Regions from separate parts of the Aurantimonas sp. NFXS3 genome, predicted to be linked through region 1. Evidence: predicted binding sites of a transcription regulator. Region 1 holds the regulator's gene; each other region holds the start of a gene.
What was found. The regulator PhoB, encoded in region 1, activates phosphate uptake and scavenging genes when phosphate is short. The targets are predictions, from matches to a motif close to TGTCATNNANCTGTCAT.

Region 1 (3,904 bases):
ACCAAGGCCGAGCTCGAGGAGATCGTCGTCACCAGCCTGCGCAAGGCCGGCCTCTACGAAGAGGTCAAGGACCGGCTCGCCGAGCCGGGCACCGGCCTGTCGGGCGGCCAGCAGCAGCGCCTGTGCATTGCCCGCGCCATCGCGGTGTCGCCCGAGGTGATCCTGATGGACGAGCCCTGTTCGGCACTCGATCCGATCGCGACCGCCAAGGTCGAGGAGCTGATCGACGAGCTGAAGCAGAACTACACCATCGTCATCGTCACCCATTCGATGCAGCAGGCGGCGCGCGTCTCGCAGCGCACGGCGATGTTCCATCTCGGCTATCTGGTGGAGGTCGGCCCGACGGAGAAGATGTTCTCCAACCCGGACGACAAGCGCACCCAGGACTACATCACCGGCCGCTTCGGCTGAACGAAGGCAAGGAAGCGTCATGCCCATGACCGAACATACAGTCACGTCCTACGAAGACGAGCTGAAGCTGATCGTCCGCCGGATCTCGGAAATGGGCGGGATGGCCGAGCGGATGGTCGAGCAGTCGGTCGCCGCGCTGATGCGCAGCGACTGGGGGCTGGCCCAGTCGGTGGTCGCCGACGACCTGCTTTTGGACGACGCCCAGCGGGCGCTGGACGAGCGGGCGATCATGACCATCGCCAAGCGCCAGCCGATGGCCGTCGACCTGCGCGAGATCGTCGGCGCCATCCGCATCTCCAACGATCTGGAGCGGATCGGCGACCTGGCCAAGAACATCGCCAAGCGGGTGATCGCGGTACACGACCATGCCCATCCGGTGCAGCTGGTGCGCGGCATCGAGCATCTGTCGGAAATGGCGCTGGAGCAGCTCAAGGAAGTGCTCGACGCCTATGGCGAGCGGGACTACGAGCGCGCGCTCGCCATGCGCGAGAACGACGAGCAGATCGATGCGATGTACACCTCGATCTTCCGCGAGCTCCTGACCTACATGATGGAGGATCCGCGCAACATCACCTCCTGCACCCATCTCCTGTTCTCGGCCAAGAACATCGAGCGGATCGGCGATCACGCCACCAACATCGCCGAGACGGTCTATTACATCCAGACCGGCAAGCAGCTCGAGAACGAGCGGCCGAAGCGCGACAACACGGCGACGATGACCCAGCCGGTGCCGAACGACCCGCCCACCCAGGCTGACGGGGGCTGAAACCGATGAGCGCACGGATCGTCGTCGTCGAGGACGAGGAAGCCCTCGGCATTCTCCTGCGGTACAATCTCGAGGCCGAGGGCTACGTCGTCGACGTCATCGACCGGGGCGACGAGGCCGATATCCGGCTGAAGGAGGAGGTGCCCGATCTCCTGATCCTCGACTGGATGCTGCCCGGCCTGTCGGGTGTCGAGCTCTGCCGGCGGCTGCGCCAGCGCGAGGAGACCGAGCGCCTGCCGATCCTGATGCTGACGGCACGCGGCGAGGAGAGCGAGCGGGTGCGCGGCCTGTCGGTCGGCGCGGACGACTATGTCGTCAAGCCGTTCTCGACGCCGGAACTGATCGCCCGGGTGCGGGCCATGCTGCGCCGCTCCAAGCCCGAGAAGATCTCCAGCCAGCTCGTCGCCGGCGACATCGATCTCGATCGCGAGACCCATCGGGTGCGCCGCGCCGGCCGCGAGCTCAAGCTCGGACCGACCGAGTTCAAGCTGATGGAATTCTTCATGCAGTCGCCGGGCCGGGTGTTCTCCCGCGAGCAGCTGCTCGACGGCGTCTGGGGCCGCGACATCTATGTCGACGAGCGCACCGTGGACGTCCATGTCGGCCGGCTGCGCAAGGCGATCAATCGCGGCCGCGAGCGCGACCCGATCCGCACCGTGCGCGGCGCCGGCTATGCGCTGGACGAGCAGTTCAGCGCCGCCAGGTCCCCCGCCGCGCCGGCCCGCACGCGGCTGAGCGCCGGCGCCTGACGGGTCTCCGCCCGGCGCCGGGCGGCTTCTTCACGAGCCTGAAACGCAAACACCCCGCGCGGCCTGGCCACGCGGGGTGTTTGCGTTGGGTACGGTCTGTGGCGCCTAGCGGGCGCGGCGGCGATCCGAGAAGGGCTGGAAGGCCAGCTTGGCGTGATAGGCGCAATAGGGCGAGGCATCGCGGGCGTTGTTGCCGCAGAAATGGAAGTCCGGCTTCATCGGGTCGCCGACCGGCCATTTACAGGTGGTCTCGGTCAGCTCGACGAGGCTGAGCTTGCGGGCGATCGGCACCACTTCGGCGCTCTCGCGCTCCTGCGGCTGGTCCATCACCTCGAGCTCTTCCTCCGGCTCCATCTTCAGCGCGGTGGCGCCCATGGTGCGCGGCATGGAACGGCTCGGGGCCTGCTGCTGCGAGGCGGCGACCAGACGGGCCGGCACCACCATCTCGACGGTCTCGACCTCGGCCGTGCGGCGCGGGGCAGGGCGCTCGACGGCAACCGGCTGCGCGACATTCGGCTGGCGGGCCCGCGATTCGAGTTTCAGGCGGTGCACCTTGCCGATCACGGCGTTGCGGCTGACGCCGCCCAGGCGGTCGGCGATCTGGCTGGCGCTCAGGCCTTCGGTCCAGAGCTGCTTGAGCAGCTCCACGCGTTCGTCAGTCCAGCCCATGGCAAGCTCCTTTCGGCATAGTCGCGACGGCTGGAATCCCTCCACAAGCGCGACGGCTGACCGCGCCAGAACGCACAAGATATATTGAGGAACTAGGTCCGCCGCACGAAATCTAGTATCTTGACGGCAAGATAGCCCAGCCGCGGACTCGCTGACAAGGCTCGCCGGGGACGCAGGGGAATCGTTTGGGGCTTTTCCCCAGCCTTTGTTGCCGCCCGTGACGTTCGTCAAGCCTATGACCGACAAGCAGGGCGAAAATGCGGTTCGATTGACACCGCGTCGGCTCGCCATGGTATAGCGGAAGCTCCGAAGTCTCGGAAAACGCTCGAAAGCCTGCCCCATCGGCAGGCTTTGGCGTTTCAAGCATCCCGCCCCAGCGGTTCGCGCGCCGAACCGATCCCGCAACAATAACCGGATCCGACCCTTACGATCCAGCAAAGTCAAAGGCCATGGCTGACACGACGGACCATTCCTCGCCGCTCTTCGAGACCTATGCACGCGCGCCGCTCGCCTTCGAGCGCGGCAGCGGCGTCTGGCTGGAGACGCGCGACGGCCGACGTTTCATGGACTTTGGCGGCGGCATCGCGGTGAACTGCCTCGGCCATGCCCATCCCCATCTCGTCGAGACGATGAAGGCGCAGGCCGAGAAGCTGTGGCACGTCTCCAATCTCTACGAGATCCCCGACCAGACGCGGATGGCCGAACGGCTGACGGCGGCGACCTTCGCCGACCGCGCCTTCTTCGCCAATTCCGGCGCCGAGGCGGTGGAATGCGCGATCAAGACCGCGCGGCGCTATCACTACGTCAACGGCGCGCCGGAGCGCTATCGCATCCTGACCTTCGAGGGCGCCTTTCACGGGCGCACGCTGGCCACCATCGCGGCCGGCGGGCAGAAGAAATATCTGGAGGGCTACGGCCCGAAGGTCGAAGGCTTCGACCAGTTGCCCTTCGGTGACCATGACGCGCTGCGCGAGGCGGCGGCGCAGCCCGACGTCGCGGCGATCCTGATCGAGCCGATCCAGGGCGAGGGCGGCATCCGCAGCGTCCCGCCCATGTGCCTGACGGGCCTGCGCGAGATGTGCGACAATCTCGGCATCCTCCTGATCTACGACGAGGTGCAGACCGGCGTCGGGCGGACCGGCAAGTTCTTCGCCTATCAGCATTCTGGCGCCGCACCGGACATCCTCGCCTCGGCCAAGGGCATCGGCGGCGGCTTTCCGCTCGGCGTGTGCCTGGCGACGGAGCGGGCGGCCAGCGGCATGACGCCGGGCTCGCACGGCACCACCTATGGCGGCAGCCCGCTGGCGAT
Region 2 (3,904 bases), on a different contig from region 1:
CTGGGCGGCGCGGAGCACCCGCTCGTCCTCGCCGTCGGAGAAGATCACCCGCTTGCCGGAATCCGTCGCGATGCGGAAGATCGGCTTCATGATCAGCCCGGAGCGGAAGACGAAGCGGTTCAGCCGGTCGAGATAGGCCGGCATGTCCTCGATCGGCCGCGTGGCGACGCCGTCGGCCTCGGCGGCCCTGGCGACGGCCGGGGCGATCTTCAGGATCAGCCGCGGATCGAAGGGGGCGGGGATCAGATAGTCCGGGCCGAAGACCGGCGTGTCCGAGCCATAGGCCTTGGCCGCGACCTCGGAGACCTCCTCGCGGGCCAGCGCCGCGATCGCGTCGACCGCGGCGGTCTTCATGCCCTCGGTGATGCCGGTGGCGCCGCAGTCCAGCGCGCCGCGGAAGATGTAGGGGAAGCACAGGACGTTGTTGACCTGGTTCGGGAAGTCCGAGCGCCCGGTGCAGATCATCGCGTCCGGTCGCACCTGCTTGGCGAGGTCCGGCATGATCTCCGGCTTCGGATTGGCCAGCGCCATGATCATCGGCTTGGCGGCCATCTTCTCCAGGAGCTCGGGCTTCAGGACACCGCCGGCCGACAGGCCGAGGAAGACGTCTGCCCCGTCGATGACCTCGGCGAGGGTCCGCTTGTCGGTCTTCTTCGCATAGACCGCCATCCAGCGGTCCATCCGCTTCTCGCGGCCCTCATAGACCACGCCCTCGATGTCGGTGCAGGTGATGTTCTCACGCTTGGCGCCGAGCTCGACCAGGAGATTGAGGCAGGCGATCGCCGCCGCGCCCGCGCCGGAGGTGACGATCTTGGCGTTCTCCAGCGACTTGCCCGCCAGCATCAGGCCGTTGCGGATCGCTGCCGCCACGATGATCGCGGTGCCGTGCTGGTCGTCGTGGAAGACCGGGATCGCCATGCGCTCGCGCAGCCGCGACTCGACCTCGAAACATTCCGGCGCCTTGATGTCCTCGAGGTTGATGCCGCCGAAGGTCGGCTCCATGGCCGCGACGACGTCGCAGATATGGTCGATCTCGTGGGCGTCGATCTCGATGTCGAAGACGTCGATGTCGGCGAATTTCTTGAACAGGACCGCCTTGCCTTCCATCACCGGCTTGGAAGCGAGGGGGCCGATGTCGCCGAGACCGAGGACGGCGGTGCCGTTGGAGACCACGCCGACAAGATTGGCACGGCTGGTATAGATCGCCGCCAGCGACGGATCGGCCTCAATGGCAAGGCACGGCGCGGCGACGCCCGGCGAATAGGCCAGCGCCAGATCGCGCTGGTTGCCCAGGGTCTTGGTCGCCTGGATCGCCAGTTTTCCGGGCTTGGGATAACGGTGATAGAAGAGGGCCTGTTCGTCGAGATCGCCCATGTTCGGCCGATCCTTGGCGGTTTCCTGTTCGGACATTCCTGCTCCTCCATCCCGGCGTCGCCGCGCGATGATGGCGGCGGCGACGTGTCGCGCTTCTTCTAACGTATCGATCCCGGCAGGCAACCGGACCGCGCCGCTCGTCCACCGCCGGAAGCGTGCTGCCGGAGCGTCACACGACTGCAATCAGAATCGTGCATTTCCCGAGCAACGCAAAGGCTTTAACCGGGGCAAGGCACGGGATGGCGACCATGCACAAGCTGACGACGGCGCGGCATTTCCGGACATTGTTCCTGTCCGACGTGCATCTGGGCTCCAAGGCGGCCCAGGCCGAGATGCTGGTCGACTTCCTGCGTCTGCACGATGCCGAGACGATCTATCTCGTCGGCGACATCATCGACGGCTGGCGGCTGAAACGCTCCTGGCACTGGCCGCAGGCTCACAACGACGTGGTGCAGAAGCTGCTGCGCAAGGCCCGCAAGGGCGCACGCATCGTCTATGTGCCCGGCAATCACGACGAGTTCCTGCGCGACTTTCCCGGCCATCATTTCGGCGGCGTCGAGGTCAAGCGCACCGACATCCACACCACCGCCGACGGCCGCCGCTTCCTGGTGATGCATGGCGACGAATTCGACGTGGTGGTCCGCAACGCCCGGCTGCTCGCCTATCTCGGCGACTGGGCCTACGACATGGCGATCTCGATCAATGTCGTCTTCAACTATGTCCGCCGCCGGCTCGGCTTTCCCTATTGGTCGATTTCGCAATGGGCCAAGCTGAAGGTCAAGAACGCCGTCAACTTCATCGGCGCCTTCGAGACGGCGCTGGCCGACGAGGCGGCTCGCCACGGCTGCGACGGCGTCATCTGCGGCCATATCCACCATGCCCAGATGACCCGTCGCGGCGCGGTCGAATATGTGAATACCGGCGACTGGGTCGAAAGCTGCACCGCCGTGGCCGAGCGCCACGACGGCTCCTTCGAGCTCATCCACTGGGCGCATCTGGCCGGCGAGCGCTCCGCGGCGCCCGAGGCGGCATCCGAGCGCGAGGCCGCCGAGCCGGACGCGGCCCGCGTCGAGGCGGCCTGACATGACCCGCATCCTGATAGCCACCGACGCCTGGGAGCCGCAGGTCAACGGCGTCGTGCGCACCCTGTCGAGCCTTGCCCAGGAGCTTCGCGGCCGGGGCAGGGACGTGCGCATCGTCGGCCCCGCCGACTTTCGCACCGTCGCCTGTCCGACCTATCCGGAAATCCGGCTGGCGCTGGCGTCGGCCGAGGCGCTCGGCCGCATCATCCGCGACTACCAGCCCGACGTCATCCACATCGCCACCGAAGGCCCGATCGGCTATGCGGCGCGCCGCGCGGCCCTGCGGGCCGGCCGTCCCTTCACCACCAGCTTCCACACGCGGTTTCCCGAATATCTCAGCAAGCGGGCGCCGATCCCCGAGAACCTGACCTATGCGCTGCTGCGGCGTTTCCATGCGCCGGCCACCGCCTGCCTGGTGCCGACCGAATCGATGCGCCAGACGCTGGCGGGGCTTGGCTTTGCCAATCTCGTCACCTGGACCCGCGGCGTCGATCGCAGCCTGTTCCGGCCGCAGCCGAAGGTCGATCTCGGACTGCCGGGACCGATCTTCCTCACCGTCTCGCGGGTCGCGCCCGAAAAGAACATCGAGACCTTTCTCGATCTCGACCTGCCGGGCTCCAAGGTCGTCGTCGGCGACGGGCCGATGCTGCCCGAATTGCGCCGGCGCTATTCCGACGTGCATTTCGCCGGCAGCCAGACCGGCGAGGCACTCAGCCGCTATTACGCGGCGGCCGACGTCTTCGTGTTTCCCTCGCTCACCGACACTTTCGGCATCGTGCTGATCGAGGCGCTGGCTTGCGGCGTACCGGTGGCGGCCTATCCGGAGCCCGGACCGCTGGATGTTGTCGGGGATACGAAGGCCGGCTGCATCTCCTCAGATCTGCGCGAGGCGTGCCTTGCCGCGCTGACCCTGGAGCGGGCCGACGCGCTGGAGCGCTCGCTGGCCTATAGCTGGGAAGCCTGCGCCGACATCTTCCTGTCGGCGACCGAGGCCCTGCAGGTGCAGCCGGAACTTCAGCTCGCCGGCTGACCGATTCGGCGCGAGCGCTGAATGCGTTGCATCAACTCGGCAGAGACAAATCGCCTAGCCCCAGAGCTTCGCACTCGGCGGCGAGACGGTTGCATCCGTATAGACGAGGCCGCCACTGCGGTCCTTGGCCAGGAGCAGCGGCCCGTCGAGATCGACGAACTCGGCCACCTGTGCAAGCAGCACCGCCGGCGCCATCGCCAGAGAGGTGCCGACCATGCAGCCGATCATCACGCCGAACCCCATCTCGTGGGCGCGCTCAACCAGCCGCAGGCCCTCGGTCAGGCCGCCGGTCTTGTCGAGCTTGACGTTCACGAAGTCGTAGAGGCCGACCAACTTGTCCAGATCATCCGCCGTGTGGACCGATTCATCGGCGCAGATCGGCACCGGATGCGGAATGTCGGCGAGGATGGCGTCGTCG
Region 3 (3,904 bases), on a different contig from region 1:
CGGAGAAGCTGAAGGTCGTGCGGAACTGCGGGTCGGCGAAGACCACCCGGTACGCCTCGAAGCTCCAGATGCCGCGCAGCATCGACAGCGAGAACTCGAAGGTCGCGACCAGCGGCAGGACGAAATAGAGGGCGCCGAGGAGGACGATCACGGCCGGTCCGATGCGCGAGGCCGTCATCGCTGCCACCGTTCGGCGCGCGAGCGCAGCCACAGATAGAGAAGGTTGGAGCAGCCGGTGATGACGATCATGCCGAAGGCCAGCGCGTAGCCGAGATTGGGATTGTAGAGAACGTCGCCGCGGATCTGCGCATAGAGCAGGATCGGCACGATGTTCAGCGACGATCCGGTCAGCGCATAGGCGGTGGCGATGGCGCCGAAGGAATTGGCGAAGAGCAGGAGGAAGCAGCCGAGGATCGACGGGGCCAGCACCGGCAGCGCCACCATGCGCCAGTATTGCCAGCGGGTTGCCCCGAGGATCGACGCAGCCTCGCGCCATTCGCCCTTCAGCCCGTCGAGGGCCGGCGTGACGATGAGCACCATCAGCGGAATCTGGAAGTAGAGATAGGTGATCGTCAGCCCCCAGAAGGACAGGAGGTTGAAGCCGAGAGCGTAGATGTTGACGCCCGCCGCCTCCTTCAGGAACAGCGTCACCAGTCCGAGCCTGCCGAGGGTGGCCAGGAAGGCGAACGCCAGCGGAATGCCGGCGAAGTTCGAGGCGACGCCCGAGAAGGTGACCACGGTGGGCCGAATCCAGGCCGGCAGCCGGCCGTGGACGATGGCGTGGGCGAGGAAGAAGCCGATCAGCGCGCCCAGCGCCGCCGAGGCGAGGCTGACCTGGATCGAGATGGCGTAGGCCGCCATGATCTGGGGCGTGAACAGGCCGAGAATGTTGCCGAAGGTGAAGGCGCCGCTGCGATCCTGGAAGGCGCCGGCGACGAGGTAGAGCGTCGGCCCGATCAGGAACAGGATGGCGAAGCCGAAGAAGGGCGCGAGGCCCAGCCAGGCGAAGGAACGCGAAGGCCGGCGCGACGGCGCCGCGCCCGTTCTGCCGTGGGCGGCCCCAGCCGTGGCTGCGTCGATGGCTGCGCCCATGATCCCCCGCTGCTGACAAATCCGGACGGAAGGGGCGGCAAACGGGCCGCCCCTTCCGAACTCGCTGTATTGTTACTGGACGGTCGCGCCGACGACGCTGTCCCACTTGGCGGCGATCTCGGCCTTGGCGGCGTTCTGATCGTCGAGGGTCGGGAACACGGCCTTCTCGTAGGCTTCGGCCGGCGGCAGCTTGTCGAGCAGGTCCTGCGGGATCTTGCCGGCCTTCGACATGGCGTTGAAGCGGATCGGGTGGCAGTAGCCCTTCAGCCAGGTCAGCTGGCCCTCGTCGGAATACAGATACTCCATCCACAGCTTGGCGGCGTTCGGATGCGGCGCGTAGGCGCTGATCGCCTGCACATAGACGCCGGCGACGACGCCGTCGGACGGCACCACGACCTCGATCGGCGGGTTGCCGTTGAGATTGTCGCGCATCGACAGGAGGTTGTAGTCCCAGTTCATCGCGACCGGCGTGGTGCCCTGGGCGATCGGGGCCGCCTCGGCGTCGACGGTCACGAAATTACCGGCTTCGTTGAGTTCCTTGAAGAACTCGAGACCGGCTGTCGCGGCCTCCATGCCGGTCTTGCCGCCCCGGGCGATGCCGGCTGCATAGAGCGACATGATGGCGTTGTTGGCGCTGCGCGGATCACCGGCAAGGGCGACCGAATTGGCGTAGTCGGACTTGAGGAGATCCTCGAAGCTCTGCGGCGCGGTGTCGATGACGTCCTTGTTGATGCCGAAGGCCAGCACGCCGTAATAATCGCCGTACCAGTAACCGTCAGCATCCTTGGCGTCGTCCGGAATCTCGTCCCAGGTCGCGACCTTGTAGGGCATCAGCAGGTCTTCGGCCTTGGCAGACGGGCCGAATGACAGGCCGACATCGATGACGTCGGGCGCCTGCGGGCCGGCGTTGCCCTTGTTGGCCTTGATCGCCTCGATCTCGTCGCCGGACCCGGCATTCGGGTTCAGCTCGTTGATCTCGATGCCGTATTTGGCCTTGAAGCCCTCGATCATCTCGCCGTAATTGCACCAGTCGTGCGGCAGCGCGATCGTGGTGAGCTGGCCTTCCTTCTTGGCGGCCGCCACGAGATCGTCCATCGACATCTCGCCGGACTGGGCGAAGGCGAGGCTGGTGGACAGCGACAGGACCGTCGCCAGTGCCGTCGTGGACATGCGGGAAATCTTCATGGGTCACCCTCTGGGGAGCCGCGGCCATTGACGGCGCGGGCGAAAAACCGGATTGCGCCTCCGTTGCGGGGAAGCGCCAGTCCGGTAGCACCGGCCCATGACAGTTGCGTGTCGCATGCATCGCCAGGGCCACTGGCGCACAGGGCTTGCCGGTGTCATCAAGCGGACAGGCGCAGGCGCTAGAAGCGGCCGCGATCCGCGCCGGTCCCCGCTGTCGCCGCAACCTTCGGGTGCCGTGCGACACCTCCGCAGGGTGGCCGGATCGAAATGCCGCTTATATCCCCCGCGGACCCACCCTCTCCCGCGACCAAGCCGAGCGCGAGCGTCGCCGACCGACATGCCCTTCCGCTGCCCTCCAGTCCCAGGACCCTGACCATGCGCGCCGCGATCTATTTCACGCCCCCCGCCGGCGCGCCGCTGACCCGCACCGCCGCCGAATGGCTGGGCCGCAGCGCCTTCGACGGCGAGCCGACCCGAGACCCCGATCCGGCCGTTGATCCGCTCGTCGCCTCACCGGCGCGCTACGGCTTTCATGCGACCATGCGCGCGCCGTTCCGGCTTGCCGAGGGCGTCGATCTGTCCGAAGTGGATGCCCGGCTGGCGGCCTTCTGCGCCTCGCGCGACCCGGTGCGGATCGCAGAGCTGGTGCTGGCGAGGCTCGGGCCGTTCTTCGCGCTGGTGCCCGAGACCGCGCCGCCGGCTCTCGGCGAACTGGAATCGGCCGTCGTCCGCAGCTTCGAGCCGCTGCGCGCCCCCGCCACGGCCGAGGAGATCGCGCGCCGCAAGCCGCACAAGCTGACCGAACGCCAGCGCGACTATCTGGAGAAATGGGGCTATCCTCACGTCTTCGAGGAATTCCGCTTCCACATGACCCTGACCGGCAAGGTTCCGGCCGCCGAGCGCAAGCCGGTCGAAGCGCGGCTGCGCGACAGATTCGCCCCATTCGATGGCGCCCCGCTTGCCATCGACCATCTGGCTCTCTTCATGGAGCCGGAGCCGGGCGCACCGTTCCGCGTCCATTCGGTCCATCCGTTCCGCCGCCCTTCGGAAGAAGCCTGACATGCCCGACGAGACCATCCTCACCAATGCCCGCATCGTCACGCCGGAGGCGGTGATCGACGGCCATGTGGTCCTGCGCGACGGCGTGATCGCCGGCTTCGACGAAGGCCCCGCCAGCGGCGAGGACATGGGCGGCGACATCCTCATCCCGGGCCTCGTCGAGCTGCACACCGACCATATCGAGGGCCATTTCAATCCGCGGCCGCGGGTGATGTGGAACAAGATGGCCGCCATCCAGGCGCACGACAACCAGATCGCCGGCTCCGGCATCACGACCGTCTTCGACGCGCTCAGGGTCGGCACCGAGGAGAACGGCACGCTGACCGCCGACGACATGGCGGAGATGGGCCGGACCATCGACCGCGCCGTCGCCGAGGGGCGGGTGCGGGCCGACCACTACATCCATCTGCGCTGCGAGGTCTCGGCGGCGGACGTGGTCGAGGGCTTCGACAAGATCGCCGCCAATCCGCGGCTGAAGCTCGTGTCGCTGATGGATCATGCGCCCGGCCAGCGCCAGTTCGCCGACATGGACGCCTATCGCGCCTATTTCCAGAAGAAGCTGAACCTG
Region 4 (3,904 bases), 180 kb from region 1:
AGTCCTCGCCGCCATCGGCCGGGTGCTGGACCGCCACGAAGGCCGTCTGCATGTCCGGCAGGATCAGCGGACCGCACATCTCGGCGCCCACCGGAACGCGGAAGAACAGCTTCGACGTGCCGCGGGCCGCGCCCTCGGTGTCGACGGCGAAGAGGCCGTCGGTGCGGCCCGTCGCCTTCGGCGAATTGCCGTCGGTGGACACCCACAGCCGGCCCTCGGCATCGACCGCGCAATTGTCCGGCATGCCGAACCAGCCGTTCTTCGTCGTTTCCGTGGAAAAGGTCGCGCCGACATCGGCGACCGACGGGTCGCCGCATTTCAAAAGGACTTCCCACGTGCCCTTGGTCGCGGCGAAGTCGCCGCCGTCCTCGGCGATCTCGATGATGTGGCCGAAGGCGTTCTTGGCGCGCGGATTGGCGGCATCGGCCTCCTCGCGCTTGGTGTTGTTGGTCAGCATCACGTAGACGCGGCCATTGGTGCCGTTCGGCTCGATGTCCTCCGGACGGTCCATCTTGGTCGCCTCGAGAAGATCGGCCGCGCGCCGGGTCTCGATGACCACGTCGGCCTGGCTTTCGAAACCGTTCTCGGCGGTCAGCGGGCCTTCGCCGAAGACCAGCGGCATCCAGGTCAGCGAGCCGTCGTCCTCGAACTTGGCGACATAGAGCGTGCCCTCGTCGAGAAGGTCCATGTTCGCGGCCCGGTCGTCGGGATTGTAGGTGCCCGCAGTGACGAACTTGTAGACATAGTCGAAGCGCTCGTCGTCGCCGAGATAGAACACCACCCGACCATCCGCCGCGACGATGGACTCGGCGCCTTCATGCTTGAAGCGGCCGAGCGCGGTGCGCTTCTTCGGCACCGAGTTCGGGTCCTCGACATCGACCTCGACGATCCAGCCGAAGCGGTTGGGCTCGTTCGGCTCCTTCGACACGTCGAAGCGATCGTGGAAATTGCCCCATTCGTAGCTGCCGTCCGGCACGCCGTAGCGCTCGTAATTCTGTGCTTCCCGGTGATCTGCCGGCAGTTCGCCGACGAAATAGCCGTGGAAGTTCTCCTCGGCCATGATGTAGGTGCCCCACGGCGTGACGCCGCCGGCGCAATTGTTGATGGTGCCGAACACCTTGGTGCCGGACGGATCGGCTGTCGTCTGCAGCCGGGCATGGCCGGCGGCCGGGCCGCGCAGCTCCATCTCGGTTCCGGCGGTGATGCGGCGGTTCCTGGCGCCGTCGGTCACCACCTGCCACTTGCCGTTCTCCTTGCGGATCTCGACGATGGTGCCGCCATGGGCCGCCATCTCGATGTCGACGCGCTTCTGGTCGGCCGCGGCGACCGTGAGCTTGTCGCCCTCGACCTTCACGATGCCCGGGAACATCAGGTGTTCGTTGGTATATTCGTGATTGACGACGAGCAGACCATGCTCCGACGAACCGTCGATCGGGATGAAGCCGACATAGTCGTTGTTGTAGCCGAACTGGCGCGCCTGGGCTTCCGGCGTCTGGTTCGCCGGATCGAATTCCGGTGAATCGGCAAACACCGGATCGCCCCAGCGCAGCAGCACGTCGGCATCGTAGCCTTCGGCGATGTGGTGCATCTCGTCGACGCCGGCCTCGACCTCGGTGAAGTCGAATTTCGAGCCAGCGGCGCCTTCGGCATGGGCCTCGTCGGCGGCCATCAGCGCCAGCGGGCTCACCGTGGCGGCGATCGCCGTGGCAGCCATCGAGCCGCGCAGGAAGTCGCGGCGCGAGAAGCGCGTCGCGATCACGTCGCCCATGGTGCGGTTGTCGGTCGGGTTCAGACCGTCGCCATCGGCCTCTTCGAGCTGGCTGGTGCGGAATACCGCACGGCTTGCATGTTCGTTCATCGACGCCCCCTGATCTTGCGAAATCCGGCACCGTCCAACTTTTGGAACGGTTCCAGCATCGCATAATCAGGCAAGGTCACAAGCCGATGACACGCCACTGTGAAGGCGCGCGGGTGGCGGGCGGGCCTGCGCCGGCGGGCGTTTCAGCCCGTCGGCGGGGTGACGCGGCGGGCCCGCGAGCGCTCCAGGCCCAAGCGGTGCTCGCGCCAGATGATGAAGATGCCGGCCGACACGACGATGGCTCCGCCGAGGATCGTCGTGCCGCTCGCCGCCTCGTCGAAGATCACATAGCCGATGATGATGGCGAGGATCAGCGAGGTGTATTCGAAGGGCGCGATGGTCGAGGTGTCGGCATAGCGGTAGCAGGCGGTCAGGAGCAGCTGGCCGACGCCGCCGCACAGGCCGGCGAGGATCAGGAAGCCGGCCTGCTCCCATGTTGGCACCACCCAGCCGAAGAAGATCGACAGCGCCGCCAGCGCCGACGAGGTCAGCGAGAAATAGATGACGATGGTGGCGGTCTTCTCGGTGTGGACCAGCCGGCGGATCTGGATCATCGCGATGGCGGCCACGGTGGCCGAGACCATCGCCGCGGCAATGCCGATCGCCTCGCCATCGGCCAGCCCGTCACTGCCGAGCGACAGTTTCGGCAGCGTCACGACCATGATGCCGATCAGCCCGACGAGCACCGCCGACCAGCGGTAGAGCCAGACCACCTCCTTCAGGAAGATCGCGGCGAACACCACGGTCAGCAGCGGCGCGCCATAGGTGATGGTAATCCATTCGGGATAGGGCAGCCGCGTCAGGGCGAAGAAGCCGAACCCCATGGAGGTGACGCCGATGACGCCGCGCCAGACATGGCCGCCGAGATGGTCGGTCGTCAGCGCCGTGCGCAGATCGCCGAGCCAGGCGAGATAGATGACGACGGGCACCAGCGCGAAGAACGAGCGGAAGAACACGATCTCGCCGGCCGGAATGCCCTGGGCCCCCGCCTTGATGGAGGTCTGCATGCCGACGAAGACCACGACGGAGATGCATTTGAGCATGATGCCGAGCATCGGATTGGGCGAGGCCGCGTCGCCAGGCACCTGTGGCATTCGTCCCCTCAGACCGCCGCACCCCTTTGCAGGCGCCGGCATCGTCGATCACGCGTTTCTGTCATCGCCCGGCTGAGCATCTCACGGACAGCCGGGCGACGTTTAAGGGCCCTAGCGGGCGGCCTGCAGCGCTTCCCAGACCCGCAGCGGCGTCGCCGGCATGTCGATATGGGCCACGCCCGCCGGCCGCAGCGCGTCGACGACGGCATTCATCACCGCCGGGGCCGCGCCGATCGTTCCCGCCTCGCCGGCGCCCTTGATGCCGAGCGCATTGGTGGTGGACGGCACGTTGCGGGTCTGGAAGTCGAAATACGGGAAGTCCCAGGCCCGCGGCATGGCGTAGTCCATGAAGCTGGCGGTCACCAGCTGGCCGGTCTCGTCATAGACGGCGTTCTCGATCAGCGCCTGACCGATGCCCTGCGCGACGCCGCCATGGATCTGGCCGGCCAGAAGGATCGGATTCACCGTCACGCCGAAATCGTCGCAGATCGTGTAGGACAGAAGCTCGGTCATGCCGGTCTCGGGGTCGATCTCGACCTCGCAGACATGGGTGCCGTTCGGATAGGTCGCCTCGTCCTGCTTGAACTCGCCGACCGCCTTGCGATCGTCGTCGGACTTGGCCGCCGCCGCCAGCGCGGCGAAATCGATGGCCCGGTCGGTGCCGACGATCCGCGCCTCGCCGCCTTCCAGCTCGATGTCCGTCGCGGCGGCTTCCAGTTCGTCGGCGGCCAGCTTCTTCAGCTTCTCGGCCAGCGACTGGCTGGCCCGGCGCACCGACACCGCGCCCAGCGGGATGGAGCGCGAACCACCGGTGCCGCCGCCGGTCGGGGTCTCGTCCGTGTCGCCCTGGCGCACGTCGATCCGGTCGTAGTCCAGCTTCAGCGCCTCGGCGACGAACTGGGCATAGGCCGTGGCATGGCCCTGCCCGTTGGTCTGGGTGCCGATCTTCAAC

Region 2: the regulator PhoB is predicted to act here: its motif matches at 1,542-1,558, upstream of J3367_RS16475 (UDP-2,3-diacylglucosamine diphosphatase).
Region 3: the regulator PhoB is predicted to act here: its motif matches at 2,375-2,391, upstream of J3367_RS06740 (DUF1045 domain-containing protein).
Region 4: the regulator PhoB is predicted to act here: its motif matches at 1,934-1,950, upstream of J3367_RS03395 (PhoX family protein).

What each region holds. Positions count from the first base shown of each region.
Region 1 covers NZ_JAGDDZ010000001.1:576,160-580,063, forward strand. Annotated here, with positions in the region: gene pstB (phosphate ABC transporter ATP-binding protein PstB) at 1-411, shown strand, start outside; gene phoU (phosphate signaling complex protein PhoU) at 431-1,177, shown strand; gene phoB (phosphate regulon transcriptional regulator PhoB) at 1,183-1,926, shown strand; gene J3367_RS02555 (GcrA family cell cycle regulator) at 2,032-2,595, opposite strand; gene J3367_RS02560 (aspartate aminotransferase family protein) at 3,045-3,904, shown strand, end outside.
Region 2 covers NZ_JAGDDZ010000006.1:39,147-43,050, forward strand. Annotated here, with positions in the region: gene J3367_RS16470 (NADP-dependent malic enzyme) at 1-1,410, opposite strand, end outside; gene J3367_RS16475 (UDP-2,3-diacylglucosamine diphosphatase) at 1,614-2,456, shown strand; gene J3367_RS16480 (glycosyltransferase family 4 protein) at 2,458-3,486, shown strand; gene dgcA (N-acetyl-D-Glu racemase DgcA) at 3,541-3,904, opposite strand, start outside.
Region 3 covers NZ_JAGDDZ010000002.1:333,007-336,910, reverse strand. Annotated here, with positions in the region: gene J3367_RS06755 (ABC transporter permease) at 1-178, opposite strand, end outside; gene J3367_RS06750 (ABC transporter permease) at 175-1,092, opposite strand; gene J3367_RS06745 (ABC transporter substrate-binding protein) at 1,165-2,277, opposite strand; gene J3367_RS06740 (DUF1045 domain-containing protein) at 2,653-3,336, shown strand; gene J3367_RS06735 (alpha-D-ribose 1-methylphosphonate 5-triphosphate diphosphatase) at 3,338-3,904, shown strand, end outside.
Region 4 covers NZ_JAGDDZ010000001.1:754,869-758,772, reverse strand. Annotated here, with positions in the region: gene J3367_RS03395 (PhoX family protein) at 1-1,858, opposite strand, end outside; gene J3367_RS03390 (DMT family transporter) at 2,002-2,952, opposite strand; gene J3367_RS03385 (xanthine dehydrogenase family protein molybdopterin-binding subunit) at 3,064-3,904, opposite strand, start outside.